2 regions of the Asaia sp. Ae19-3 genome follow, and region 1 is predicted to be linked to the other one. Evidence: predicted binding sites of a transcription regulator. Region 1 holds the regulator's gene; the other holds the start of a gene.
The links. The regulator HrcA, encoded in region 1, represses chaperone genes, less so after heat shock. The targets are predictions, from matches to a motif close to GTTNGCACTCNCNNNNNGNGAGTGCNAAC.

Region 1 (14,879 bases):
TCCTCACCCAGGGCCACCATCGCAGCCGGATCGGGCGCATCGGCAAACAGACCGGCCGTCACCTTGTTAACCGATTTATCCGTGGCCTGGGCGGAAAGCACGACGGCCACGAGCAGCGAAAAGGCGTCGCTGTAATCGAGTTCGCTCTCGGCATCGGGATTGGCCTCGGCGAGCGAGGTGATGAAATCGCGCGCCTGGGCGCGTGTCATGGCCCGTCTGGCCGAGGGAAGAGACATCAGAACCATTTCGTCATGTTGCATAAGAGCGTCTGAGACCCCACAATAAGCGCTTCCCGATCAAGACTTCCAGTATGCCCGCCCGGTCGCGTCATCCGGCGGAGGAGCTTCCTTTCGTGTCCGATTCCGACCAGAGCGCCCAGAAAAAGGGCGAGAAAAAGCGCGATATTGCCTTTGTGGAGATCGTGCGCTTCGTCATGCGCCGCTGGCTGGAACACCCGGCTTTTCTGACGCGCACCCTCATGGGTATTGCGCTTGCCACGATTGCGGATGTTGCGACCCCCGTCCTTTCCGGGCGTCTGGTGACCGATATTTCCAGCCATACAGGCGGGGCGCCGCATGATGCGTCGCAGCTTGCGCTGCGAAACGATGCACTGCTGATGGTGGGGGGACTTATTGCCCTGGGTCTTGTGGGGCTGCTGGGTCGTCGTTCGTCCTATCTGGGCATCACCCATCTGAGTCTGGCCATCATGCAGCGCGCGCTTTCCCAGGGCTTTGCCCGCGTGCAGCGTTTCTCGACCGACTGGCATGCCAATAATTTTGCAGGCTCGACGGTGCGCAAGCTGACGCGCGGCATGTGGGCAATCGACACGCTCGACGATACGCTGCTTCTCCTGATTGCTCCGGAGGTGCTGGTCCTGACCGGTACCACGCTGGTGCTGGCCTGGCATTCGCCATTCATGGGGGCGGTTCTGGCGCTCTCTGTCGTGCTGTTTACCTGGCTTTCGGTTATGCTGACCCTGCGTTACGTCGCGCCGTCCGCCCGTGCCGCCAATCGCTGGGATACGAAGGTTGGCGCAGCCATTGCCGATGCCGTGACCTGCAATGCCGTGGTCAAGGCTTTTGGCGCCGAGCATCGTGAGGAACGCCGTCTGGGCCGGGTGCTGCGCGCCTGGAGCAACCGCACCTCGCGTACCTGGATCAGAGGGACCAACAGCGCCAATCTTCAGGGCTTTGCCTCGCTGGTCATGCGTATGCTGCTGGTTGCGTTGATCGTCTGGCAGTGGTGGCAGGGCAAGGCCGGCCCGGGCGATGTGGCCTATGTGCTGACCATGGTGTTTCTGGTGCAGGGTTATCTGCGCGATCTGGGGCAGCAGGTGAGCCAGGTTCAGCGTTCGGTCAACGAGATGGAAGAACTGGTCGCGATTTTCGATGAGGCGCCGGGCGTTCAGGATCGCAAGGGGGCGAAGAAGGCGGCTTTCACCCAGGGGCGTGTGCGCTTTGAAAAAGTGACGTTTCAGTACCCTGGTCAGGATACGCCACTCTATCAGGATCTCGATGTAACCATTTCGCCCGGCTCGCGCGTGGCGCTGGTAGGGCCGAGCGGCTCGGGCAAGACCACCTTCACCAAGCTCATCCAGCGGCTTTATGACACCAGTGAGGGGCGGGTGCTCATAGATGATGTGAATGTGCGCGATGTCACGCAGGACTCGCTGCGCGCGCGCATTGCCATCGTCCCGCAGGAGCCGATGCTGTTTCATCGTTCGCTGGCCGAGAATATCGCCTATGCCCGCCCGGGCGCTACCCAGGCCGAAATCGAACGGGCGGCACGGCTTGCCAATGCGAGTGGCTTTATCGAGCGCCTGCCCGAGGGCTATGCCACGCTGGTGGGTGAACGCGGGGTCAAGCTCTCAGGGGGCGAGCGCCAGCGCGTGGCCATTGCCCGCGCCTTCCTGGCAGATGCGCCGCTGCTGATTTTCGATGAGGCGACATCAAGCCTCGATTCCGAATCAGAGGTGCTGGTTCAGGATGCAATGCATCGCCTCATGGCGGGTCGTACGGTGATTGTCGTGGCGCATCGTCTTTCCACGGTCATGGAGCTCGACCGTATTCTGGTCTTCAGCAAGGGCAAGCTGATGGAAGATGGCGCCCATGGCGAGCTGGTGCAGCGTGAGGGTGGCATCTATCGTCGCTTGTTCGAGCTGCAATCGCTCGAAGGCTGAGTGACAGGCAGCCCATAGACTGGATCACGCCGAGCGACCCTGCGGGATATACTCCTGCAGCGAGCCGCCGGGCTGAAATATGTAAATCCGGTCGGCATGGGCAATCGTGGCCGGGCGATGGGCCACAATGATCTGGGTGATCTTCATCTCCCGCAGCGCGGCGGCGACCTGGGCCTCTGTCATTTCATCAAGATGGCTTGTGGCTTCATCCAGGAACAGGATGTCTGGTTTGCGGTACAGCGCCCGTGCCAGAATGAGGCGCTGTTTCTGCCCACCTGAAAGGCCAGCACCCATATCGCCGATAAGAGTGTCAAATCCCATCGGCATACGGTCGATATCCTGCAGAATGGCCGCATGGGCGGCGCATTGCCTGACCCAGCTCTCATCGGGGTCTTCGGCAAAACCGCTGATGTTTTCGGCAATCGAGCCCGAGAAGAGCCCGTCATCCTGGAGCACACCGACAATCCGGTTACGATAGCCCTCCAGCGTCAGCGCCGCGATATTGTTGCCATCCAGCGCAATCTGTCCGTCTGAGACTTCCATCAATCCCATCAGCGCCTTGAGAAAGGTGGTCTTGCCGCAGCCTGACGGTCCGACGATGGCAATGATGCGGCCTGCCGGGACGTCGAGCGAGACATTCTGGAAGATCCAGGGATCATGTGCGCCATACCGCGCCGAAAGACCCGTGCAGGTCAGGGCGCCACGTATTGCATCCGGCGTCTCTGCGACCAGAACCGGCGCTGCCTCGCATGGTTCGATTTCAGTCATGACGATATCTGACAGACGCTCGGTCTGGACGCTGAGCATACGGATCTGGAAGGCACTGCTGATCAGACTGCCGATACGCCCGGCAAACTGATCCTTGTAGGACAGAAAAGCCACCAGCATGCCCACTGTCATGGCGCCTTTCATGACTGCCAGGGCACCAAGCACCATCATGATCAGGCGGTCAGCACCGAAAATCATCTCGGCAAGACGACCATAGATCAGGTCATAACGCTGGATACGAAGCCGCACATTGATGCTGTCGATAATGAGGTTGAGCCAGGAGGTGCGACGGCGTTCCCTCAGGCCCAGTAACTTGACGCTGGCCATGCCGCGCAGTGTCTCGATGAAATGGCTCTGCTGGCGCGCATCGAAAACGATCTGTTCCTCATTGGCTTCACGATAGAGGCGATAGGTGAACAGACGCAGGCAGACATCCAGAGCGACGGCGGCAAGGGCGACGGCGCCCAGCCATCCGCCATAGATGAAGAGCATGATTCCCATGCCGATCGCCATCAATCCGTCCATGATCGTCTGGACCATGTCGGTCGTCATGGTCTTCTGGATAGAGGCAATCGCGTTGAAGCGGGAAAGAATGTCGCCCACATGGCGCTTTGCGAAATAATCGAGCGGCAGACGTGACAGATGGTTGAACAGCCCCGTATTCCATTGCAGCCCGACCCGCGTGCCCAGGATCAGCACAGACCATTGCCGGACACAGGCAATCAGCAATTGCAGGAAGAGCAGCAGCGCAACCCCTGCCGCAATGGTGCTGAGCAGTTCGTGGTCGGAAGTCACAACGACTTCGTCGATGATCACCTGCGAGACCATCGGCATGACGATGGCGATGGTCTCGAGCCCTAGAGACAGGATTCCCAACATCAGAAGCGATGAGCGCAATCCGGAGACATGGCGGAAAAGATCCCGCAGGCGCAGGGTTTCCCGGTCGTCTTCCTTGCGGAAATTCTCGTTCGGAAAAGCCTCCAGGGCGATGCCGGTAAAGTCACGCGAGACGACATCGAGGCCAAGCACACGTCGACCGAAGGCGGGATCGTGGATGGTTGCCTTCGTGCCCGAGACCTTTGTCAGGACGACAAAGTGGTTGAGGTTCCAGTGCAGGATGCAGGGCAGACGCAGGCTGGACAATTCATCCAGATCGAGGCGCACGGCACGGGTTGCAAGCCCGACCCGTTCGGCTGTTGCCATCAGGTCTTTAAGGGTACTGCCCTTGATGGACAGGGAGAAACGCCGTCTGAGTGTCGGCAAATCGATGCGATTGCCATGATGCCCCATGATCATGGCAAGGCAGGCCATGCCGCATTCTGCCGCCTCGACCTGCAGGATTACCGGGGTTTTGGGCTGAAAGCCGAATTCGAGTGCATTCAGCGCCTTCATTGTCCGCGCACCATGCCGCCGCTGACCATGTAGATGTCGTCGCGCACGCTGATCAGAGGGTCGAACAACCACTGGTAGAGTCTGCGTGTATCGATTGCGATGTCAGCCTGAACCGCCATGCCTGCCTGGAGGGGCCGTTGCCGCGAATAGGCGGTGACATAGGATTTTTCAGGCATGATCCGGATACGATAAAGGCTTTGCCCGTTGTCGCCGCCCTGTCTGCCCGGCTGCGCGGGCGGAGAAATGCCCTGGGTGCTATTGGAATCTGTCACGGTAATCGGCGCGCGGGTGACCTCAAGCACTTTGCCGCGATAGAGGCCAAACCGTTGATAGGGATAGGCGTCATAACGGAGCAGAACCGGCTCCCCTTCATGGAGGAAGCCGATCGAGGCGCTGTTGACGAACAGCATGGCTTCGAGCGTATGGCCGGCAGGCAGGAGTGTGGCGAGCGTCTGCCCTGACTGGACATGCTGGCCGCGATTGCTGCGAATGGCGGTCAGAATGCCGTCTTCAGGGGCGGTTACGACATTGCTGCGCTGGGACTCGCTTTCGATGATCTGCTGATCGACCTGTGCAATCTCCTTGTCGAGGTCGTTGAGATCGCGCATCTGCTGACTGTCGTAGCGGATCAGCTTGGCCGTCAGCTCGGCAATCTGTCCCTCGATGCCGGAGAAATTCTGCAGAAACTGGGCGTGGCTGCTGAGAAGCTGCGCGTAGGTATAGAGCTGGTTCTGAAACTGCGTTTCGGTGACGATATGCTCGGTTTTCGCTGCCTGCATACGTTTCATCGCAGACTCAACCATCGGCAGCACGTTGTTGTCGTTGTCGAGCTGCCGCCGGATTTCTTCATGCTGCTGGGTCAGAAAACGGATCTGGGTTGCGATGGAGGTCTTTTCGATCGGACCATCCTTGATTCTGAGATCCTTCTGTTTCCTGAGGATGACACTCTGCTGGCGCAGCTGCGCCAGAACGCGTTCCTGCGTGGGGCCGGAGCTGGAGGTCGACTCGATATCGATCACATACAAGACGTCGCCCTTGTGAACATGCTGTCCTTCCATCGCATTCTGCACGGCAATCACGCCTGTGGCATTGACGGCGACGGTAATGAGACCGGAAGGCGGAGCCATGTAACCCGTGGCATGAACACGGCGCGTATAGACACCAAATGCCACATAGCAAACTGCCGCCAGGCACAAGGCGAGCGTCGCCAGAGCAACCAGGCGGAAGGAAAGGGGCTGGATAACCTGTACCCGGCCCAGCCAGGACTGGCGGCGGGAATCGAGTACCTCCTGCCTGAAAAGGTCAGAGGACATCAGAAACGGGCAGGTAAATCATAAAGGCCAGGAACACGAAGACAGATGTTTGATGAGGTGATCATGCAGGAGGATGGTTGGTCTGGCAGGCTTGAAGATCTGCCTGCCAGACCAGGACATTCAGGCCTGATTGGCCTTGGCTGCCGCGATGATCTGGGAAATGCCCAGACCCATGGTCTGGACGGCCTGCGGTACGCCGCTCAGGTTATGGGAGGCGAGAGTGTCGACCACTTCGCCGATCCCGGTTCCCAGGTTGGTGGCAGCCGTCAGGGCGCTGGCATTTGGCGAATGACCGTTGATGGCCGTGCTTGCCCAGTCAACGATATTGCCGATTGCGCCACCGAGTTGCGATCCGAAATTGCTGAAGAAGCCAGCGCCGCTGACTGAGTCAATCTCGGCAATATTCAATTCACGCATGGTCTTGACCTTCTTGCTTGTTGCACTGCGGGCCTTTGGTTGGACCCTGTGCAAGAGAATGCTTTTTATTTGAAAAACACTAAAGTAATGGTCTGGTAAAAATTTCGATACCGGCATGTTGTATGAGTGGTTATTAATGGAAATCCCAAATTTTTTGCAAATATCCGGTTAAAAATCAGAATAATTCGTTAATTGTCGCTCTCTCTTCGACCGATTGGCCGGATGCGTGTCTCGCTCGCTACGCGCTGAAAAAAACCGTGATAGACCTTGCCGGTTCTCGAATCGTGATGCAGGGGGATGTGACAGGGTGAAGGCCTTGTTTCGCGATCTGGGCCAATATCTTGGCGTCTCTGTCGGATGAAATGATCATGACCATGCAGACCTGGTGGCTTTTCGTGGTCACTGTTTTCTTCATCTCGGCAACGCCGGGTCCGAACATGATGCATGCCTTGAGTCGCAGCGTTCAGGTCGGGTTCAGACGCAGCACGGCTGCCATGGCCGGATGCATCTCGGCGCTGTTTCTCGCTCTTGTGCTGTCGATGGTCGGTATCGGGGCAGTGCTGGCCGCCATGCCGCGTCTGTTCGATGTCATTCGTTATGCAGGCGCAGCCTATCTCGTCTATCTCGGGATCAAGGCCTGGCGTTCAGGCGACGATGCAACTGATGCGACCAGCGGCGGTGGCAGCGAGAGCCGGGCAAGTGCCTGGAGCCTTTATCGCAACGGCTTTCTGGTGGGCATCAGCAATCCAAAACTGCTGCTGTTTGCGGCGGCGTTCTTTCCGCAATTCATCGATCATCACAAGCCCGTCCTGCCGCAATTCGGCATCCTGCTTGTGACCTATCTGTTTTCGGACACGCTCTGGCTGTCCGTCTACGGTATCGGTGGCCACTCGCTTTCGCGGTTTTTGAGCCGCCGTCCGGTCAGGCGGGCTTTCAACCGCCTGACGGCCATCGTTTTCGTAGCGTTCGGTGTCGTGATCTTACGTGCGAAGGCTTGATCCGACCGTACCATGACTGGCGCTCAGTCCTGTCAGCGTAACAGTCACGGTGTCCGGCGTGGTGCCGATATCCTCAACGACATGGGCGCCCGTACGGAACACGACAGGGATGGAAAGCGCCTGACGGGTCAGATGCAACTGGCTCTGCGTTCCGTTGACGAGGGTCGTCACCTGTCCGTCTGCCTGTGTCTGAAGGGCAATATGCGCCTGATGGGTGGCGTCAATCGTGCCAACTGCCACCCCATTTGCGGGGGCATTGTCGATCATGCCGCGCAGCACCACGCGATCTCCGTCGACCACCAGCCTCAGCAGGGGGGCATTGTCATTATCGGGGCCGAGTTCGGCCAGAACGATCTGACCTGATTTCGGGAACTGGTCGATATGGAGCGCCGTGCTGAAGGCGGCCGGTGCATCCTGCACACGCCAGAGATGGCTTTCCGAGAGCTCCGTTCGCGGCTGACGGGCGTGATAAGCTGTCGGCTTGCGGGCCCCGCTGCTGAGCGTGATGCCACCCGGAACCAGATGATAGGCCGGGTTGTGGGCCGAAGCGAGCGTGGCGGTCGGTTGCACCGAGATACTGAAAGGCTGTGTTTCACGCAGTTCGAAACCGGTCGGGTCGAAAAGCGGTGCAGCGAGAGCGCTCGCCATGAAGGGAGCAAGCGCACAGGCAGCGAAAAGAAACGGGCTTGTCTTCATGACGGCAACTCCAGGCGTATCAAACAGGGTCAGTGCTGACGCAGGTTTTCAGGAACCGGGTCAACGCGCGACCGCGATGACTGGTCGCATTCTTCTCATCGGATGAGAGTTCGGCAAAACTGCGGCAATCGCCTTTGGGCACGAACATCGGGTCATAGCCATGACCGTGATCGCCTCTCGGCGGCCAGCAGATCGTCCCTTCGCAGCGCCCTTCGGCGAAGCGTGTTGTGCCATCCGGCCAGGCAAGGCAGAGAACGGCGACAAAAGCAGCCTTCTTGTCTGCTGAATCGCCCATCTCGTCATGCACACGCTGCATGGCGACCATCATATCGCCACCCGGTCCGGCCCAGCGGGCTGAATAGATGCCGGGGCGTCCATTTAGCGCCGAGACACAAAAGCCGGAATCATCCGAAAGCGCGGGCAGGCCGGTGGCTCTGGCTGCTGCCAGAGCCTTGATGGCGGCATTGCCCTCAAAGCTGTCTGCTGTTTCTTCCGGCTCGGCCAGATCGAGTTCGGCAGCCGAGACAATCTCGATTCCGGTCTCGGCCAGAAGCGCACGAAATTCGACCAGCTTGCCCTTGTTATGGCTGGCGAGCACGATGCGCTCGCCACGGCTCAGGCGCCGTTCGCTGCTCATTTGACGCTCTCGAGCGCAGCACGCTGGATTTCGAACAGCCGTGCCGTGCCGGTCTTGGCCAGCGCCATGAGAGCGTTGAACTCGGCCTCGCTGAAGGGGGCGTCTTCAGCCGTGCCCTGAATCTCGACAATGCCGCCTTCGCTGGTCAGCACGAAATTTGTGTCTGCCTGAGCCGAGCTGTCTTCGACATAATCGAGATCGAGCACCGGGCCAGCCTCGGTCAGGCCGCAGGAAACGGCAGCGACCTGCGCGCGCAGCGGCGAGCGCTTGAGCGTGCCAGCCTTGATCTGCTTGTCGAGCGCGATGGCGAGTGCAACCCAGGCGCCGGTAATGGCAGCGCAGCGCGTGCCGCCATCGGCATTGAGCACGTCGCAGTCGAGCGTGATGGTCATTTCACCAAGGGCGCGCAGATCGACGCAGGCGCGCAGGGCGCGACCGATCAGACGCTGGATTTCCTGGGTGCGGCCGGACTGCTTGCCCTTGGCAGCCTCGCGGTTGCCGCGCGTGTGGGTGGCGCGGGGCAGCATGCCGTATTCAGCGGTGATCCAGCCCTGACCCTGGCCACGCAGGAAGGGCGGCACGCGGTTTTCGATCGAGGCGGCGCAGAGAACTTCGGTACCGCCGACGCGGATCAGCACCGAGCCTTCAGCATGGCGGGCGAAGCCCGGCTCGATGGAGACGACGCGGTTTTCATCGGCCTTGCGGCCGGAAGGACGGGTGCTGGACATGATGTTCTTTCTGCTTTCGGTCGTATTGACGCTATCGGAGAGCAGCCTTAGCGCGTCATGTCTCGATTGACAAAAGCGCTGAAGGCGAAAAACGTCCTTGCGGCCTCAGGCGAGGCAATCGATCCGATCGCCCAGCCTGATGGCACCGCCCCGCCGGATGATGGCGTTCTGTCCGAACATGACCCCGCCCGGCTGGTGACGGAACCCGGTCATTGTCCTGAGTGGTTCTCGCGCGACGGGGATGGTGCCTGTCTCCTGATCGATGGTCGTGACGATGCAGCGGCTGCAGGGCTTGACCAGTTCGAGTTCAACGCTGCCGATCTTCAGGATACGCCATGTGTCTTCGGCCCAGGGCGTCTCTGACTCGACCACGATATTGGGTCTGAACCGCTCCATGGGTACGGGCTGGTCGAGGCGTTCATTGAGATCGGTCAGAGAGGCCGTATTGGTCACGAGTAGCGGAAAGCCGTCGGCAAAGCTGACACTGCCGAATTCGGCTGGTCGCGCCCGCTCTGGTGCCGCCATGTAGACGAGGCGACAGGGTGTTTCGAGAAAGGTGCTGACCCATTCCGCTGCCGCATCGCCCGCATCACGTGCCTCGATGTCACGGTCTTTCCACACGCTCACAAGCGCAAGGGGCGCGTCTGGCCCCGGTGGCACAAGCATGAGAGGCGCTGCCGTACCGCCTGACAGATGAAGATTTTCGCCCTCTAGGGCCGTGATGATGCGCGCCATGGCGGGATATTGGCGCTGCGTCATGAATTTGCCTTCCGGCGAGACCACCAGCCAGCGTCGGTCACCCCTTGGTCCCCATGGTTCCAGATCAAGCGCCGCAACATCGATGCGATGCAGGCTTTTGACTGGATGGATGTATAAGGCGGCAATACGGGTCACGAATACGACTCCAGATCCGGGTGGAACGGTAACAGGACCATGGCCCTTTCAGCCGGGCAGGTCACGCGAAAGGGCTGGGCATGATCGATCTCTCAAGCCTGCCGGGTGGTATGGATGCCCGTTCGGCCAAGGTGCTGCGCGAAATCGTCGAGCATTACATGGAGACGGGTGACCCGGTGGCGAGCAAGACTCTGGCCCAGAGACTGACGCCTTCTCTTTCTTCCGCCACGATACGCAATGTCATGGCCGAACTGACCCAGGCCGGTCTCTTGTTCAGCCCCCATGTGTCGGCAGGGCGTCTGCCGACAGAAAAGGGTGTGCGTCTATTTGTCGATGGACTGCTCCAGTTCGGTGCGCTGGATGACACGGAGCGCGCGCAGATTGCCGGCAGACTTGCGCTGAAGGGGCGGTCGATGCAGGAGACGCTGGCCGAGGCATCATCGATGCTTTCCGGCCTCTCGGCTGCGGCAGGGCTCGTTCTGGCGCCGAAAGGCGATGGCGCGCTCAAGCACATCGAATTCGTGGCGCTTGGCCCGGGCAAGGCGCTCGTCATTCTCGTTGCGGCAGACGGGCAGGTCGAAAACCGCGTTATCGAGACGCCACCCGGTCTGCCGCCCTCGGCGCTGGTCGAGGCCGGTAATTATCTCAACTCCCTGCTGGGCGATGTCACGCTGGCTGCCTTGCGCCAGCGTGTGGCGGCCAATCTTCAGCAGAATCGCTCCGATCTCGATTCTCTGGCTGCGAGCGTGATCGAAAGCGGTCTGGCCATGTGGGACGAGCAGCACGGTACGCTCTATCTGCGCGGTCAGGGAAACCTCCTGACAGATATTACCGAAATCGAGAAACTCACGACCATCCAGATGCTGTTCGAGCGGCTTGAAGCGCAGGAGACCATGCTGCGGCTTTTGCAACTGGCGCAGGATTCTGACGGGGTGCGCATCTATATCGGCGCCGAGAGCGGGTTTTTCGGCATGTCCGGTGTCTCGATGGTGGTGGCGCCCGCCCGCAATGAGAACAACCGGATTGTCGGTGCAATCGGAGTGATAGGCCCGACACGGCTCAATTACGGGCGCATCGTGCCGGTTGTGGATTACACGGCGCGTGTCATCGGTCGCTTGCTGAGCTGATATTATTTTTAAAAATCACTCGCAGTTTTCAGTTGCGACTGGTTCTCAAACGCTGTTAGGGTCGGCCCGTTCTGAAGTGGAATGGCTGATGATCGTCTGTTCGTGTAACGCCCTGACCAATCATGATATCGCCGACGCCGTTCGTCGGGGCGCCTCACGGCCAAACGAGGTCTATGCATCCAAGGGCTGCAAGGCCCAGTGTGGCAATTGCGTGCCCGGTGTGGTTTGCGCGCTGCGCAGCCTCATGCGCGAGCGCAAGGAAAACGCGCATCTGTTCCAGCAGGTCGAACAGGGGGGCGCTTCCGCCGCCTTTGCCTGAGCGCGCAGCTCTGAAAAAAGACATGAAAAAACCCGGCGAGCCGCAAGGCTGCCGGGTTTTTTCGTCACTCCTTTATCGCCCTCCGAGCCATGGGCTGGGATGGTGTCGATAGAAGGGTCTTACTCTGCCGTCTGCTCGGGAGCAGGCGAGGAGTTCAGCGTGATGTAGCGCTGGATACCAACCTGCTTGATCAGATCGAACTGACGATCGATGAAGTCTTCATGCTCTTCCTCGTTGGCGAGGATGCGGATCAGCAGGTCACGCGACACATAGTCACGCACACTTTCGCAATAGGCGATGCCTTCGCGCAGATCGGCCAGAGCCTTCTCTTCGAGCTTCAGATCGCAGGCCAGAATTTCCTCGACGCTTTCGCCAATCAGGATCTGGTTCAGGCGCTGCACGTTCGGCAGGCCGCCGAGATACAGGATGCGCTCGATCAGCCAGTCGGCATGACGCATCTCTTCGATGGACTCGTCATATTCCTTCTTGCCCAGCTTGGTCACGCCCCAGTGGTTCAGGGTGCGGGCATGGAGGAAATACTGGTTGATGGCGGTCAGTTCGTTCGTCAGCTGAATGTTCAGATGCTCGACGACTTTCGGGTCTTTCAGCATGGGATGCTCCTTATCTCTGTCCTGTTGCGACGTGACGGCGCAAGTCCGCCCGTGACAGGCTGTGTGACGCTGTTCAAGCATAGAAAAAAATGCAGCGCAACATAAATAACGAAGATAATAATTCCAGTATCGAAGTTGAGAATCACTCTCTTTATTTCTACAGAGTCAATAAACGAAGTTGATTTTCAGTCGCAACAACGAAGCATATTCTGGAATATCTTTTCGCAACGAAAAACGCCCCGCAAAAGCGGGGCGTTTCAGGGGCAGTGCCCCGGTACCGGCATTTTCAGATGCGTCATCGCCTCTCGGCGACGGCGCATGGGTCAATCAGTAGCGCTTGCGCGAGGATCCTTTGCCGTTGCCGACACCGCTACTCTTGCGGAAGGCCGGACGATCGCCGCTGCGATCCCCACCGCGCTCTCCGCCACGGTCGCCCCCGCGATCTCCGCCTCTGTCGCCGCCACGATCGCCACCGCGGAAGCCGCCCTTGCCACGAGGGGCGAATCCACCCTCACGCGGGCGGCGCGGGCCGCGCGGCGGGGCAGACGGGCCGGTCGGAGCCGAAGCCGGCTCGATCTTGGCTTCGTCAGCATCGGCGCCGGCAACGCAGGAGCGGAAACGCTCGGCGCTGTCGGGCGCGATTTCGAACAGGGTATGGTCCGTATCGATATGAATCGCACCGATCTCGCTCTTGGTCACACCGCCAAGACGGCAGATCAGCGGCACCAGCCATTTCGGATCGGCACGCTCGGTGCGGCCAATCGCCAGGCTGAACCACTCACCACCCATGCGGTCGACACGGCCCGTGAATTCACGCGGTGCGCGATCGTCACGCATACCGCGTGCGGGAGCCTCGACGCTGACGGGGCGGATATTCTCGACGCTCGGCAGGCGGCTCTTGTAGAGGCGTACCAGAGCGGTTGCGAGCTGATGCGAGTCATGGGCATCGGCAAGCTGTGAAGCGAGCGCATCTTCATTGGCCTGAGACGGCGCGAAGAGCGTCTGGTCTTCCATCAGACGCTTTGCGTCCTGCTCGAGAATCGCGTCTGCCGACGGCACGCCTTCCCATTCCGCATTGCTGATCTTGGCGAAGGAGAGCAGACGCTCTGCCTTGCGGCGCTGGCTCAGCGGCACCATGATCACGCAGGTGCCCTTGCGGCCTGCACGACCCGTGCGGCCCGAACGGTGCAGCAGGGTTGCCGCCTCGCTGGGCATATTGGCGTGAATGACGAGTGACAGCGCCGGAATATCGATGCCGCGTGCCGCCACGTCGGTGGCCACGCACACACGGGCTACGCCAGAGCGCAGGGCTTCGATCGCGCGCGAACGCTCGTTCTGGCCCATTTCGCCCGAGATCGCGACCGAGGCAAACCCGCGCTCGACCAGCGCTGCCTGCACCTGCGCGACCATGGCGCGGGTGTTGCAGAACAGCATGGCCGTCGGGCTCTCGTAATAACGCAGAACGTTGACGACGCCGCGACCGATGTCATTTGGCGCTGTCAGCACGCATTTATACGTGATGTCGTCATGCTGCTTGGAGGTCGAGACGGTGTTGATCCGCTCGGCGTTCTTCTGGAAACGACGCGCCAGATTGGCGATTTCCTTGGCGATGGTCGCCGAGAAGAGCAGCGTGCGGCGCTCGACCGGTGCGGCATCGAGAAGCTGCTCCAGCTCATCGCGGAAGCCCAGATCGAGCATTTCGTCGGCTTCGTCCAGCACGACCACGCGCAGATCGGACAGGTTCAGGGCACCGCGCGACAGATGATCGCACAGGCGTCCCGGCGTGCCGACCACGATATGGGCGCCATTCGACAGGTTGCGAGCCTCGCGACGGGCATCCGTGCCGCCAATGCAGCTGACGATGCGCGCGCCAGTCTCGGCATAAAGCCACTGAAGTTCGGTCTGCACCTGCAGGGCCAGTTCGCGCGTCGGCGCAACGACCAGAGCCATCGGGCTGTTGGCGGGGGGAAGGCGCTCGCTGCCCTCGGGGATGAGGGTAGGGGCAAAGGCAAGTCCGAAAGCAACTGTCTTGCCGGATCCTGTCTGGGCGGAAACGAGCAGATCCCGTGTTTCGAGGCCCGGCTGCAGTACGGCTTCCTGCACGGCGGTCGGCGTTTCATATCCGCGTGCCGCCAGAGCGCGACTGAGAGACGGGACGGTATCGGGAAAAGGCATGCGGTTCGGACTCGATCAGGATCTTGCGAAGAGAGAACGCCGTTACAGGACTGCGCTGTGTCGAGCGTGGCTCGCGGCGTAAGGAAGGCGGTCAATAGAGAATATGCGGGCTTAAATCTAGGATTAAACGGCAGCGAGGCTGAAAACGCTTCTCTTCGAGATGTGACCCGATACTCACCCAATATATGGGAAAGCGCGCGCGATTTGAAGCGACTGCCTTCATGGCAAGTCTAAAATTCGGGTAAGACGCCGGGCATGATCGCCGATTTCCTTGCCCGTCAGAACGACGCGCTTGCGCGCCTGCGGGGTCGCTCATGGCCTTTCAAATGGCTTTACGCCCCCAGCGGGAATGCGTTCGAGTTTGCCCTGCGCAACACGATCGCCTCGCTTGTTGCTCTGGGCATCGCCTTCTGGATGGAGCTGGGCGAGCCGCAATGGGCGGCCATGACAGTCTGGATCACGGCACAGGGCTCGCGTGGCGAGAGCCTCTCCAAGGGAAGATGGCGTCTGGTCGGCACGCTGCTCGGCATGATCGGCGCTGTGGCGCTGGTTTCGGCCTTTCCGCAGGCTCCCTGGCTGTTCATCCCGGCGCTCGCTCTCTGGGCAGGTATCTGCACGGGGCTTG
Region 2 (14,879 bases), 2.5 Mb from region 1:
CTTTCGACAAGGTTGCCAAGATGCTTGGCCTCGGCTGGCCCGGTGGTCCGGCTCTGGAAAAACTGGCGCGCGAGGGACGGTCTGATGCGGTTGCCTTGCCGCGACCGCTGATGGGGCGCGAGGGGTGTGATTTCTCATTCTCGGGCCTCAAGACGGCGGTCGCCAGACAGATCGCCCCCTACGGAATGGAGGCACTGCCACGCCCGGTTGCTGCCGATATCGCTGCAAGTTTCCAGCGCTGCGTGTGCGATGTCATGGCGGACAGGGCGCGTCACGCGCTTGCCTTGCTCCCGGAGGCGCAGAGCCTTGTTGTTGCTGGCGGTGTCGCAGCCAATGGGGCCATTCGCACGGCTCTCGAAGCCTTGGCTGGCGAAGCGGGTATTCCTTTTATGGCACCGCCTCTCCGGTTCTGCACGGACAATGCCGTCATGGTTGGCTGGGCCGCTCTTGAGACGATCCGGGCGTGTCAGGATGCCGGTCAGGCGCTTGCTGACGGCATTCCAACGGCGCCAAGGCCTCGTTGGCCGCTGACCGAAATGGTCCCGCCCGGGAACGCCATGTAAAGCGCATCTCTTGTCGGGTGTTCCCTTAGCGGAAAACCTGCTTATCTGCGGTCAAAAGCAAGGAAAAAAGGAAGCTGCCGTGACAAAAGAAGATGACGCCTGGTTCAATGCCGATGAAATGGCGAATGAAATGGAAGAACAGGCGGGTATTGCGGAGCCAGCGCAAACGGTAAGCAGCTTTCTGTTTGCGATTATCCTGCCCTGTCTGGTTGTAGGCGTTCTTTTGATTGTCACGCTTTGGTGGCTGATCGACAGGTTTAACCTGCTCGGCTGAATTCGGTCGGGCGTCTCTCTCGAAAAATGGTCCTCCCAGCCCTCTTGCACAGACGTGCGAAAAGGGGCAAAGAGGCGGCTCTTGCCGCAGAGAGTTCGCTCCTGCGATGCGGGAGAGGTGGCCGAGTGGTTGAAGGCAGCGGTCTTGAAAACCGCCGTGCGTGCAAGCGTACCGTGGGTTCGAATCCCACCCTCTCCGCCATGAGCTGGGATAGAGCGTTCTGACGCTACGTTCGCAGTGTTCCTTCTTCCCGTAGGATCGTTCAACGGCACGACAGATTTTGACGAGGGTAGCCCGGTCAGTACGTTTTGCCGTTCGGCTCTTTGCCGGTACCGCGTAATTTTCTCCCAAGGGCCCTTGATACGCTGAGATGTATCCAGAGAGTCATCGGCCGATTTTCAGATTGGCGTAGTTGGCATTCTGCCCGCCAAATGCGTGTTCTCGCGAATGGGACGGTTCAGTCAGAGTGACTGCCTTTCATGACCCGGCGAGCGTCACGGTGGAACCTGTCAGGCGGTCTTGCCGCCTGACAGAAAGTATCCTCAGGCGTTGCCTGCGGTCTCGGGGAACTGCTGGGCGCGCTTGGCCTGCCAGAGTGCAACGAAATCGATCGGCTGCAGCACGATCGGCGGGAAGCCGCCATCGCGCGTGACATCGCTGATGATGCTGCGCACATACGGGAAGATGAGGCGCGGTACTTCAACGAGCAGGATCGGCTCAACCAGTTCTGCCGGGGCATCGGTCAGGGTGACGATGGCGGCATAGGTCAGTTCAGCAATGAACACGGTACGGCTAGGCTGGCCACCTTCGTTCTCGGGCGATTCCGTTGCTTCGGCGCGGATGGCGAGAGCCACCTCGAAAACCGGCTGGGCTTCTTCAAGGCGGTTGGCCTGCACGTCGATATTGACGGAGATCTGCGGTGCCGAGCGAAGGGTTGCGAAAATTGCGGCGCCTGCCGGAACCTCGAAAGAGAGATCCTTGGTGTATTGCAGGTTGACCGACAGGGGCAGGGCAGGCGGGTTACCCTGCTCGGTTGCCGGGTTCTGGGCGGTATCGGACATGGAGCCTCGCAATCAGAGTCATATTACACACAGCCGAAATCGGCTGCATTTCGTGCCCTCAAGCCGGTAGCATGATCCCTTTCACACGCCAACTCTTCGTCAGTTTCTGCGCGATTGTGACCACGATCCGGCTCTGGCGCCCTGTGGGGGTGTTGTGCGGTCGGTGAAGCCGCTCTACCAAGGGGGCATGCCCTTCGAGATCAAGAATAGCAAGAAGCTGAAATCGTGATGTCATTCCTAGAGAACATTCCGTACGACATCGTCATCTTTGCGTTGTTGAGCCTCGTCCTGGTCTGGCGCCTGCGCGCCGTACTTGGCCGGCGGGTCGATGTCGGTGGGCAGGAAGCTGCCGGGCCCATGCCCATGCCGCAAGGGCAGGGAAGAGTTGACGTGCCTCAGCCTGTGGTCGAGGAACCGAGCGCGCGCTTCGACATTCCCCAGCCTTCCACGCGCGTGGGGCAGATTCTGGGCGAGATTGCCGTGTCCCAGCCTGGCTTCAGGTCGGAAGTTTTTCTGGAAAACACGCAAAAAGCCTTTCGCGCTGTCGTGGCGGCTTTTGCAGAGGGCGATCGCGCAACTTTGCGCACCTATCTGACGCCGGATGCTTTTGCCGGGTTTGACGCGGCGATCGTGGCTCGCGAAGCGGCGCAGCAGAAGCAGCGCACCGAAATTGTGGGGATCAACAGCCTCGCAATCGTCGACGCGTTTTTCAGTCGTATCAATGGACATGAAAAAGCCCGGATTGATGTGCAGATCGTCTCGCGTCAGATCAGTATCCTGAACGATGTCGATGGTCAGCCTTTGATCGGGACCGAATCTGTCACGGAGTTTTCGGATCTGTGGCAGTTCGAAAGCGAAAGCGGCCCCGGTCTGCCGCCCTCGACCTGGCATCTGGCTGCGGCACGCGCGGCCTGACATCGTGACGTCAGGAAGCCGGAACGCCTCCTGACATTGCTTCAGAAAAGCTGCGTCTTGCGGGACGCATGACAAACTCGGTTTGCCATGAACATAGTTTCTCGTCTCTCCCTTGGGCTCAGCCTTGCCCTTCTCTCCTCCTGTGCCCAGCCGCAATCGGAAGCCCCACTCCAGCTCACGCCGCTTACCTATGCCATGCTTGATGGCTGGTCGGCCGAGAGCCCGGAGACCCTGTTGCCACAGCTGCGCACGGAATGTCAGCGCCTCATGCGCCTGCCGCCCGAAACCCATCTGGGGGGTGCTGCGGGCACAATTCCTAATGGCAGTATTGCCGGTGAGTGGCAGGGAGCCTGCACAGCGCTTCAGAGCGTTGAAAACACGCGCGACGCAGCGCGCAGCTATTTCGAGCAATGGTTTGCGCCTTATCTTGTTTCGAATGACGCGTTGTTCACCGGTTATTATGAGCCGCAAATCTATGCATCGTCTGTCAGGACAGAGGCGTTTCAGACCCCACTCTATGAGCAACCTAACGATCTGATCCACACCAGGGATACGGCTGGTGACTGGGTGACAGGGCGGTGGGAAGGCGGCAAATTCGTCCCCTATTACACCCGGGCTGAAATCGATCATGGAGCGCTGTCCGGGCGTGGGCTCGAAATCGCCTGGCTGCGTTCGCCTGAAGATCTGTTCTTTCTGCAGATCCAGGGCTCAGGCCGCCTCGTCATGACAGATGGCTCGGTGCGTCGTGTCGGCTTTGCCGCCAAGAACGGCGCGCCCTATGTGCCGATCGGGCGCGTTCTGGTCAGAAATGGCGAGATGGCGGCCGAGGACGTCTCGCTGCAAAGCCTCAAGAACTGGCTTGCTGCTCATCCTGACAGGGCGCAGGACGTCATGGAGCAGAACCCGAACTACGTGTTTTTCAAACGTGTCGATACGATTCCGCTGGACCGTGGGGCGCCAGGCGCCATGGGCGTGCCGCTCACGCCCGGGCGTTCTGTTGCTATTGACCGCAGCCTGCTGCCGATGGGGGCACCGATCTGGGTTGATACCCATTTGCCTGAGGCAAATGGCGGCGAAGGGCACTGGATGCATCTCACCTTTGGTCAGGATGTCGGTAGCGACATCAAGGGCGCTGATCATGCCGATCTGTTCACGGGCTGGGGCGAAGACGCTGAACGCCTGGCAGGCAAGATGCGCAGCCATGGTCGCATGATCGTTCTGTTGCCACACCCGCCAGCCTGATGACGCAGGAAAAAGTCAGGGCAAGGCGAGAAGCGATAGGTCGTCATGCCCTGATCAGGGGTGACGCCATGAATGTTATGCGCCGCATGGAGAGCGCATCGGTCGATATCGTCGTCACCTCGCCGCCCTATAATATCGGGGTTGCCTACCGCACCTATAAAGACAGTCTGGCCGAGCAGGATTATATCGGCTGGATGCAGACGGTTTGTGCCCAGATCGCGCGTCTGCTGAAGCCCGGGGGCTCGTTCTTCCTCAATGTTGCCGGGTCATCCTCGCAGCCCTGGTTGCCCTTCGAACTGATCACCCGGCTGCGTGACCTGTTTGTCCTGCAGAACCATATTGTGTGGATTAAATCGGTGTCGATTGAAGAGAAGACTTACGGCCATTTCAAACCGGTCAATTCGACGCGTTTCATCAATCATAATCACGAGCATATCTTTCATCTGACCCATAAGGGGGATGTCAGATTGCAGCGTCTGGCTGCGGGTGTTCCCTTTACCGACAAGACCAATATCTCGCGCCGCCGTCATGCCGTGGACCGTCGCTGTCGCGGCAACACGTGGTTCATCCCCTATGAAACCGTGCGGCACAAGCGCGAGAAATTCCTGCATCCCGGTACTTTTCCTGTGGCTCTGCCCACAGCGTGCATGACCCTTCACGGCTATGATGAGAATACGGTGCTTCTGGACCCGTTCATGGGAACGGGTACGAGCCTCGTCGCCGCGCAGGAACTCGGCGTGCGAGGGGTGGGGATCGATATCGATACCCGTTATGTCGCTGTCGCACGACGCCGTCTCCGCCGTAGTCTGGACGAGGAGCTGGATCTCGACGGTGATCTGAATGGGTCTCCCTACGAGTAGCCGATATCTGTCACACGAGCTGCGACATAACCGCGCTATGTTTGTATCGGTAAAACCGTTCAATCTGATCGGAAACATCACTTAGACATGCTGTGTCGTAAACGTCATGGTGCGCGCATTTATGTTTGCGATCAGGAGAAGAGCGGTTGCTTGAAGCTGCCAGGAAGAAACGTCTCGTTAGAAACGGTATTGCGGGACTGGTTGTGGCAGCTGCGCTCGCCTATGGCGGGACAATCGCTTTTCTGACCCGGTTTGATCATCAGGGCGCGCCACGACTGCCAACAAACAGCGCGACATGGCATGATCCCAAGGCACTTGCTGCGTTCAATGCGCTTGGAGAGGCACGCTGTGATTACTGTCACACGCGCACGGCTGATCTCCCCTTCTATTTCAAGCTGCCTTTTGCCAATCAGATCATGAAGCGTGATCTGGTTGCGGGCCAGCGTCATTTCCGTATCGACCCGATCATCGCTGCGTTCCAGACGGGCAAGCCGCCCTCGGTTGAGCAGCTCTCCCGTATCGAAGAGGTCATTCAGCAGAACAGGATGCCGCCCGCTGCCTATCTGCTGATGCATCCTCACGCCTACATGACCGAGAAATCGCGCAGCGACGTGCTGGCATGGATTACCGATCAGCGCCGCCGCTATTACGCGACGCCCGGTGTGGCGCCGCAATTTGCAGGTGAGGTCATTCAGCCAATCCCGGAAAATGTCCCGGTAGACTGGACGAAGGCCGAACTGGGCCGTCAGCTCTTTTTCGACCGTCGTCTCTCTGGCGACGGCAAGATGAATTGCGCAAGCTGCCACGGGCTCGACAAGGGGGGCGTTGATAACCTCGTCACGGCGACCGGTATCAGCGGCCAGAAGGGACCGATCAATGTGCCTACAGTCTATAACGCCGTGTTCAGTATCGCCCAGTTCTGGAATGGCCGTGCAGCCGATCTGGCTGCCCAGGCGGCGGGGCCAGTGACGAACCCGGTGGAGATGGGTGCCCATGACTGGGAGGGGGTGGCAGCGATTATCGATGCAGTGCCGGAATACCGCACGGCTTTTGCAAGTCTGTATGGGGCAGGTGCTGTCAATCAGAAGACTGTCACGAACGCGATTGCCGAATATGAAAAGACCCTGATCACGCCAGACAGTCCTTTCGATCTCTACCTGAAGGGTGACAACAGCGCGATTACAGCGCAGGAAAAGCGTGGTTATGAACGGTTCAAGGCCATCGGCTGCTCCGGTTGCCACAGCGGTGTTGCCGTTGGTGGTGATGCGTATGAGGTCATGGGCCTTGAGGGACCGTATTTCAGCGAGCGCAAGGCTGGTCTGACTGATGTCGATTCCGGGCGCGAGAGCTTTACTCACGCCATTGAGGATCACCAGAGATTCAAGGTGCCAAATCTGCGCAATATCGCCTTGACCGCACCGTATTTTCACGATGGAAGCGTCGCAACTCTTGATGAGGCAGTGCGTCTAATGGCGCGATACCAGACGCCCTATCCTGACCTTCCCAAGCGCGATGTTGATGATATTGTGGCGTTTCTCAAGACACTGACCGGCAAATATCAGGGTGTACCGCTCCAGCAGGTCGTCGCAGAGCCGCCCCTCAAGGCACCTGAGGCGCAATAAGAGCGATGGATCGGGTTCTGATGCGCTTGAGTAAGGAGAAACCGTGGTCCGACGCGATCTGAGCGCCGAGGAGGAGAGCCTCTGGAAGGCTTTCACCCGATCGATTCTGCCGATGCGGGGGCATCAGCTTTCGTCCGCGCGCAAGCGGCGAGGCACGGTGCAGAAGGTTGCGACTGGCCTGTCTGCTGCTCCGGTCCAGAGTGGGACGGTGGACGAAGCAACAACGCAGAAAATCCTGCGGGTGAGGGAGGTTCTGAGGCCCGCAGCCACACTTTCAAGGCCCGCCCGCGTTCAGGACCGGCTCGAAATCAATGGGCGACAGCCTGGCCTCGATACGACGTCATGGAATGCCCTCGCCAGCGGCAAGATGAAGCCGCAGAAGCGTCTGGATCTTCACGGGCATTTTGCACAGGATGCTTTCCATAAATTCCACCACTTTCTGCATGCAAGCAGCGCCCAGGGCATAAGGTGCGTCGAGGTAATCACCGGGCTGGGCAGCGGGCAGGAAGGGGGGGTAATTCGCCAAGAACTCCCTCACTGGCTCGAGCGTGGCGATTTGCGTCCGCTGGTTCTGGCCGTTGTCCATACGCATAAGCGGAACAAGGGCGCCGTGCGTATCCTGCTCCGGGCGCGTAACCGGGTCTGAACCCTGCGCTCCATACTCAGGTAGGACGCGTTTCCTGACCCTGGCGCCATCTCGGCTGGTTGTTGTTGATCCAGCGACGCAGCGCCAGCAGCGCCGTCAGTTCAGGCTCAAGCTGATTGAGAAGGGGTGCTGCATCAGCACCCGCTGTTATTGTGAGATGCTGGCTGTCATTCCAGCTTTTGAGCGCAGGATCATTGACCGCTTCCTGCGCCGCATGACGCCAGCGTGCCACTGCCAGAGGCGGGGTCAACATGGGCAGGGCAAGCACGAGGGCCGATGCGGCGGCATTGGCGACAGCGAGCCAGGATTGATACAGAGCGCCACTCGGCGCATGGCCGCGCGCCATTAGATAGGTTGCCTCGAAATCGGGCACACCAGGGATGACGGGGCCGGAGTAGAATATCGGCTTGATACCCTGAGGTGCCGAGGCGATATCGGCTGACAGGTCGTCGCCCGGGCCCGGTGTCAGCTGGACAGCATCGACATCGCCATTCTTGAGCGCGTCGAGGGCCGCCTTCTTGGTTGCATAACCGGAAACCGGCAGGGGATGCAGCCCGAGAAGCGATAGTCCCAGCAGGCTTGCAAGTTCGACCCCCGTCGGGTGAGAAACCGCGAGCCGCACTGGCCGATCATGAAAAAGCCCGCTCAGGCGCGAACGGATCGTGCGGTGTAGTTCGGCGCGGGCAATGGTGACCACCGGACGGCGTGCCATGATAAGGGCTGCCCAGCGGGAAAAATCGAAATGAACACGCCCATCCCCGGCGAGCGATGCGATCAAGGCAGCGCCAGGAGCCAGAATGGTTGTGCCGCCATCGGCTTCGGGACTGACTGTGTCGAACAGATTGGCTGCGGTAACGCCATCGCGCCCGAGGTCGTAATGGGTGGCAATCGGAGAGGGCGCGGCGAGGCCTTTCGCCAGCGCCGTTGCCAGAATGGGTGCTACCTGACCCGGCAGGGAATCCGGACCGCCACCGATGATCAGTTTGGGGGCATCGATGGCAGAAGACGCGGCCTCGGCGCGCTCATCGTCTTCCCAGGCACGGGCAGGGCAGATGGCGGCCAGATTGGAGGCGGCAAGGGCGGAAAGCAGTGTACGACGTGTCAGGGATCGACCGGCCGTGAAAGGCATTAGCTTCGTACGCACTTCTTTCCCTTTACCGCCAGATCGTCCGGCCTGGGCGTTAAGCCAGACGATTGCGGCTAAATAGTGACCCCTCGATCAGGGCCATTTCACCTCTGGGGGCATGCTCATCAGAATGGCTTCGGTATTGCCGCCAGTCTTGAGCCCGAACACCGTACCACGGTCGTGGATAAGATTGAACTCGACATATCGCCCTCTGCGAATGAGCTGCGCATCGCGCTCGGCTTCGGTCCAGGGCTGCATCATGCGGGCACGCACGGCGCGGGGATAGGCCTCGTAGAAGGCAAGTCCGACATCCTTGGTGAAGGCAAAGTCGTTCTGAACGTCGCCGCTGTCGAAATGGTCGTAGAAAATGCCGCCCAGTCCGCGCGGTTCACTTCGGTGATGCAGGTAGAAATACTCGTCGCACCAGGCCTTGAACCGCTCATAATAAGCGGGGTCATGACGCATGCAGGCATCGCGAAACGTCTTGTGGAAATCCGCTGCATCCGCCTTGGCTTCCTCGCTATCGGGGAAGATCGGCGTGATGTCGCCGCCACCGCCAAACCAGCCATTGCTCGTGATGATCATGCGCGTATTGAAATGCGCAGCGCTCACATGCGGGTTGCATGGATGGGCGACCAGCGAGATGCCGGTAGCGAAAAAGCGCGGATCGACATCGGCACCGGGCATGCTCTTGCGGAATTCCGGCGAGAACTCACCCCAGACCGTCGAGACATTGACGCCGACCTTCTCGAACACACGTCCGCGCATGACCGACATGACACCGCTGCCATGCAGATTGCTGTTCGTGTCTTCGCTTCTGTCCCAGGCTGTGCGTTCGAAGCGACCGGCTTCGGTCTTGTCGCGCAGTACGGGGGAGTTCTTCGCGACTGCCTCGTCTTCGATCGCCTCATAGGAGGCGCAGATCCTGTCGCGCAGGGTCTCGAACCAGTGCCGTGCTGTCTCTTTGAAAGAGTCATGAGGCACATGATCACGAATGAGGGTGCCGAATGTCTTCGGATCCAAGGTCTCGCTCATCGCAAGCTCCACATTCTGTTCCAGCCGGTCTTCCGCCAGCCTGAGTGCTGGAGCCTATAGCAAAACTGGCCGATTGAAACCATGACAGCGCGCATGAAAACACTGACAGGTTGCGAAGCGTGTCAATCTGGTGTTCCTGAGCATTCTGTTGGCGACAATGCGAAAAGGCAGCTTTGCATGACTGAAGACGTGACAATCGAGCCTGTAATCGGCCTTATCGGCGGTTCGGGGCTCTATGATATCGACGGGCTGGAAGAAAAGGAATGGCGTCGGGTCGAGACCCCCTGGGGCGAGCCTTCCGATGAGCTGCTTTTCGGCCGCCTGAATGGCGTGCGCTGCGTGTTCCTGCCGCGTCATGGCCGTGGGCATCCCATCCCACCGTCAGAGCTGAATTTCCGTGCCAATATCGACGCGTTGAAGCGCTCCGGTGTGACCGATATCGTCTCTCTTTCCGCAGTGGGTTCGCTGCGTGAAGACCTGCCGCCGGGCCAGTTCGTGCTGGTCGACCAGTTCATCGATCGCTCTTTCGCTCGCGAAAAAAGCTTTTTCGGTCGTGGCTGCGTGGCTCATGTAGGCATGGCTGACCCGGTCTCTGCCCGTATGGGTGACGTGATTGCCAAGCAGGCCGCAAAGATCGGCGTCGAGATGGTACGTGGCGGGACCTATCTGGTGATGGAAGGGCCGCAATTCTCCACCCGCGCCGAAAGCGAATTGTACCGCCAGTGGGGCTGTTCGGTAATCGGCATGACCAACATGCCGGAGGCCAAGCTCGCTCGTGAAGCCGAAATGTGCTATGCGAGCATCGCCATGGTGACCGATTACGATTGCTGGCACGACGACCATGACTCGGTGACGGTGGACGCCGTGGTTGCCGTCATGACGCAGAATGCTGCCAAGGCGCGTGCGCTGGTCAAGGCCATCATACCGGAGCTCGGGCGCAAGCGCGGTCTCTGCCCCTCAGGCGCCGAGCGCGCCCTCGATCACGCTATCATAACGGCGCCGGGATCGCGTGATCGTCAGCTTCTCGACAAGCTCGATGCCGTCGCCGGGCGCGTGCTGCGCTGAGAAGCTGCGGCGGGTGGGATAAAGGCATCCGAGCCTTTATCCCCGCTCCTGATCTGTCAGGACGACTCGTTTTCCTTTTCGGGGAAGTGCTCGCGGTAGCCCTGATCGGTCTGTCGTTCAGGAAATTCTCCCAGATTCTTCTGGATTTCGGCATTTTCCACCTGAACATCGGCAAATTCAGGCTCTGGCAGATCTTTGACCGGAATTTCACCGGCATGAGGATTCTCCTCCATACCGATGATTTCAGATGCGTTCTCGAGATAGGCGTCGGCACCGCAGCCGGGCTTGCCATCGGCTTCCCATAGTTCCTGCGCCTTGGCCTTTATACGGGCGTCGCGCTCGGGGCTGTCGACCAGCGGATTTACGGGTGTTTTATCTGCAGACATTGTAGCGCTTTCGGTTGTCAGAGATGGGTTGCAAAAAACGCCATGCTGCGCTCATGGGCGAGGTCGCGGGCGTTCTTGTTGAAACTCGGGCGGTCGTCACAGCCGAAACCATGTCCGGCATCGTCATAGACAAAGATCTCGACCTCGGGCCGGTTCTCGCGAATGGTGTTGATATCGGTATGCGGGATATGGTCATCCTCGCCACCGAAATGGAGCTGAACCGGGCAATGGGGCTTCTCATGGCTCAGGGCGGCAATACCGCCCCCATACCAGGCGGCGGCGGCGGCAAATTCACGCGTGCGCGTGGCAGCTTCCCATGTCACCAGTCCACCCCAGCAGAAGCCGAGAATGCCGACTTTCTGATGGCCGTGGCGGTTGAGGGCATGGGCACTGGCCGTGATATCGGCCAGGAGTCCGTCAGGGTTGATCCGGGCGCGCAGGTCGAGGCCTGTCTGCATGCCCTCGCCATCATAAGGCAGAACCGCATCGCGTCTGGCGCGATCGAACAAGGCTGGCGCAATGACATGATAGCCGTGCCTGTCAGCCAGTTCGTCGCAGACAGCACGGATATGGTCTGTCAGGCCGAAAATTTCCTGCAACACGACCAGTGCGCGACTGGCAGTCGGCTCTCCTGCCTCGTAGGCTGCGAAATGATGGGTGTCCGAAGCCGTAAGGGATATCAGGCGTCCCATGGACCGACCCTCCTTCTTTCTTGTTCGTTCAAAGGCAGGATCAACGATCACCATGACTGAAATCGTCAATCTGCGTCGAGTGCGCAAACGTCTGGCGCGCGAGAAGGATGCTCGCAAGGCCGAGGAAAACCGGGCCCTGTTCGGTCGCACCCGGGGGGAGCGCCTGAAGTCTGAAGCCGAAAGTAGCCGTCTGACACGCGAACTTGATGGTGCGAAGCTCGACAGTCGGGACAGCGCGAGTGACGCTTCGATGAAAAACAGCATTTGCACCGTCGACGACACTTGACGATAGGCGAGGGCTCTCCTACCTCTTTGGCACTCTCGTATCGGGAGTGCTAACGCGCTGCGGCTAAGCGGGCGCGCAAACCGGCGGCGTTGCTTTTGAGCAAGGACGCCGCCTTAGAGAAAAGTGGAGCGATCCATAATGACAAATTTTCGGCCTTTGCATGACCGTGTCGTCGTTCGTCGCCTTGAGGGCGAGCAGAAGACGGCCGGTGGCATCATCATTCCGGACACCGCCAAGGAAAAGCCGATGGAAGGCGAAGTCGTCTCCGTAGGTTCGGGCGCCCGTAATGAGCAGGGTCAGCTCGTGGCACTGGACGTCAAGGCTGGCGACCGTGTGCTGTTCGGCAAGTGGTCCGGCACCGAGGTGAAGATCAATGGCGAAGAGCTGCTGATCATGAAGGAAAGCGACATCATGGGTGTGATCGGCTGATTTTCCAGCCTCCCCGTTATCGCAAACTGAACCTCTACTGGAGATAAGATTATGGCTGCCAAAGACGTAAGATTCGGCGCTGACGCACGCCAGCGCATGCTGCGCGGCGTTGATATCCTTGCTGACGCTGTGAAGGTCACGCTCGGCCCGAAGGGTCGCAACGTTGTTCTGGACAAGAGCTTCGGCGCACCGCGCATCACCAAGGACGGCGTTTCCGTCGCCAAGGAAATCGAACTGGCCGACAAGTTCGAGAACATGGGCGCCCAGATGGTGCGCGAAGTGGCCTCGAAGACCAACGACATCGCTGGTGATGGCACGACCACCGCGACCGTTCTGGCCCAGGCCATCATTCGTGAGGGCGCCAAGGCTGTTGCCGCTGGCATGAACCCGATGGATCTGAAGCGCGGCATCGACAAGGCGGTTACGGCCGTCGTTGAAGAGCTGAAGGCAAACACCCGCAAGATCACGACCCCGGCCGAAACGGCTCAGGTCGGCACGATCTCGGCCAATGGCGAGCATGAAATCGGCGAGATGATCTCGCAGGCCATGCAGAAGGTTGGTTCCGAAGGCGTGATCACGGTTGAGGAAGCCAAGGGTCTGCACACCGAACTCGACGTTGTCGAGGGCATGCAGTTCGATCGCGGCTACATCTCGCCGTATTTCGTGACGAACGCCGAAAAGATGATGGCGGATCTGGATAACCCCTACATCCTGATCCATGAAAAGAAGCTGTCCTCGCTTCAGCCGATGCTGCCGCTGCTCGAGAGCGTTGTGCAGTCCGGTCGTCCGCTCATGATCATCGCAGAAGACGTCGATGGCGAGGCTCTTGCCACGCTGGTCGTCAACAAGCTGCGTGGTGGCCTCAAGATTGCTGCCGTCAAGGCTCCTGGCTTCGGCGACCGCCGCAAGGCCATGCTGGAAGACATCGCCATCCTGACGGGCGGCCAGGTCATCAGCGAAGACATCGGCATCAAGCTCGAGACGGTTACGCTCGACATGCTCGGTCGCGCCAAGAAGGTGCATATCGAGAAGGAAAACACCACGATCGTTGAAGGCGCCGGTAACACGGACGACATCAAGGGCCGTTGTGCACAGATCCGCGCGCAGATCGAGGAAACCACCTCGGACTACGACCGCGAGAAGCTGCAGGAACGTCTGGCCAAGCTGGCTGGTGGCGTTGCCGTCATCCGCGTCGGTGGCAGCACCGAAGTCGAGGTGAAGGAGCGCAAGGATCGCGTTGATGACGCGCTGCACGCAACCCGCGCCGCCGTTGAAGAAGGCATCGTTCCGGGTGGTGGCACGGCTCTTGCCCGTGCTTCCGTTGCCCTGAAGGATCTGGCTTTCCAGAACGACGACCAGCGCGTCGGTGCGGACATCATCCGCAAGGCCCTGCAGGCTCCGCTGCGCCAGATCGCGTTCAACGCTGGTGAAGATGGCGCTGTCATCGCTGGCAAGGTGCTCGAGATCAACGAGTACACGCACGGCTTCGACGCCCAGAACGGCGAATACAAGGATCTGGTAGCCGCTGGCATCATCGATCCGACCAAGGTCGTCCGCACGGCTCTTCAGGACGCAGCTTCGGTTGCCGGCCTGCTGATCACGACGGAAGCCATGGTTGCCGAGAAGCCCGAGAAGAAGGCTGCTCCGGCCGGTGGTCCGGGTGGCATGGGTGGCATGGGCGATATGGATTTCTGATCCAGCGCCTTTCCATCAAGGTTACAAAAGAGCCGCCCCGCCGAAAGGCAGGGCGGTTTTTTTATGTCTGGATGCCTGGCTTCTGTGAGGATCTGACGTGGTTCAGGAGTTCGCGCATTGCCACCTGCAAGACGGACGTCGGCGTTGCCGGGTGAGTATGTGATGCTGATGAATGGTGTGGAGGACGGGCGGCGTGGCGCCGCGTTTCTGTCGCGATGAGGGCGGGTGATCTACCTGGTCGCCCTGGAGGCAGGATGAAAACCCAAAGGGAAGAACAGCCCCTCCGAAAGAGTGGGGCTGCTCCCTCAAGAGAGGATTCCTCGAAGCTCCGCAGCCATTGGCCGTCGAAGTTTCTGGTGGGTTATTTCTGGGCTGACTCCATCGTGCCGATAAAGGGCAGCGGGGCGCCTGCGCTCAGATAGGTCGGCATTGTGCCAGTCCAGCGATCCAGCGCTTTTTGCTGGAGCAGGGAAGGGGTCAGCGATTGAGAGACCAAAGTATTGGCCTTGGCCTGAGCCTGGGACGTCACAAGCAGGGCCTGAGCCTGACCCTGGGCTGTGGCAACAGCTGCGTCTGCCTGCGCCTTGGCCTGGACAACCTGAGCCTGAGCTGAGATCTGCGTCTGCTGCAGGGTGTATTGTGCCTGCAATGCCTGCTGCTGGGCGACCTGTTTCGCTTCGATGGCCTGCGCATAGGCGTGGGAAAAAGCGAAATTGGCCGTGTTCACCGACTCAATGCTCAGATGATAGGGCAGCAGGGATTTGATGATCAGTTCCTTGATCTGGCCATCCACAAGGTCACGCTTCGTGATCAGCTCTTCAGCGTTGTAATTGGCCGTGATGGCTTTCACGTCGTTCGACACTGTGGGCTCAATGATACGATGGGCGAGCGTTTCGAGATTGCGGAAATCGCGGAAAAATCCCGGAGCGTCGGCAGAGGCGATGTGAAATGTGACCGAAACCGACGTGTGCACATCCTGCAG

Region 2: a site for HrcA is predicted at 11,799-11,827, ahead of groES (co-chaperone GroES). Genes of this name have one in related genera too.

Annotation. Positions count from the first base shown of each region.
Region 1 is NZ_JBCHWF010000001.1:3,077,299-3,092,177, forward strand. Features, by position in the region: gene nth (endonuclease III) at 1-236, opposite strand, end outside; gene AAID99_RS13600 (ABC transporter ATP-binding protein) at 353-2,179, shown strand; gene AAID99_RS13605 (peptidase domain-containing ABC transporter) at 2,204-4,339, opposite strand; gene AAID99_RS13610 (beta-barrel domain-containing protein) at 4,336-5,652, opposite strand; gene AAID99_RS13615 (hypothetical protein) at 5,773-6,069, opposite strand; gene AAID99_RS13620 (LysE family translocator) at 6,438-7,067, shown strand; gene AAID99_RS13625 (hypothetical protein) at 7,050-7,763, opposite strand; gene rdgB (RdgB/HAM1 family non-canonical purine NTP pyrophosphatase) at 7,783-8,400, opposite strand; gene rph (ribonuclease PH) at 8,397-9,128, opposite strand; gene AAID99_RS13640 (MOSC domain-containing protein) at 9,234-10,022, opposite strand; gene hrcA (heat-inducible transcriptional repressor HrcA) at 10,103-11,149, shown strand; gene AAID99_RS13650 ((2Fe-2S)-binding protein) at 11,238-11,468, shown strand; gene bfr (bacterioferritin) at 11,588-12,079, opposite strand; gene AAID99_RS13660 (DEAD/DEAH box helicase) at 12,407-14,254, opposite strand; gene AAID99_RS13665 (FUSC family protein) at 14,510-14,879, shown strand, end outside.
Region 2 is NZ_JBCHWF010000001.1:594,541-609,419, forward strand. Features, by position in the region: gene tsaD (tRNA (adenosine(37)-N6)-threonylcarbamoyltransferase complex transferase subunit TsaD) at 1-563, shown strand, start outside; gene AAID99_RS02530 (hypothetical protein) at 574-837, shown strand; tRNA gene AAID99_RS02535 (tRNA-Ser) at 949-1,038, shown strand; gene secB (protein-export chaperone SecB) at 1,380-1,898, opposite strand; gene AAID99_RS02545 (hypothetical protein) at 1,957-2,133, opposite strand; gene AAID99_RS02550 (Tim44/TimA family putative adaptor protein) at 2,127-2,813, shown strand; gene mltA (murein transglycosylase A) at 2,901-4,055, shown strand; gene AAID99_RS02560 (DNA-methyltransferase) at 4,124-4,915, shown strand; gene AAID99_RS02565 (cytochrome-c peroxidase) at 5,062-6,537, shown strand; gene AAID99_RS02570 (Smr/MutS family protein) at 6,581-7,183, shown strand; gene AAID99_RS02575 (hypothetical protein) at 7,200-8,327, opposite strand; gene hemF (oxygen-dependent coproporphyrinogen oxidase) at 8,403-9,344, opposite strand; gene AAID99_RS02585 (S-methyl-5'-thioadenosine phosphorylase) at 9,522-10,409, shown strand; gene AAID99_RS02590 (DUF2934 domain-containing protein) at 10,466-10,795, opposite strand; gene AAID99_RS02595 (dienelactone hydrolase family protein) at 10,813-11,487, opposite strand; gene AAID99_RS02600 (DUF4169 family protein) at 11,540-11,773, shown strand; gene groES (co-chaperone GroES) at 11,912-12,202, shown strand; gene groL (chaperonin GroEL) at 12,254-13,897, shown strand; gene AAID99_RS02615 (prohibitin family protein) at 14,259-14,879, opposite strand, start outside.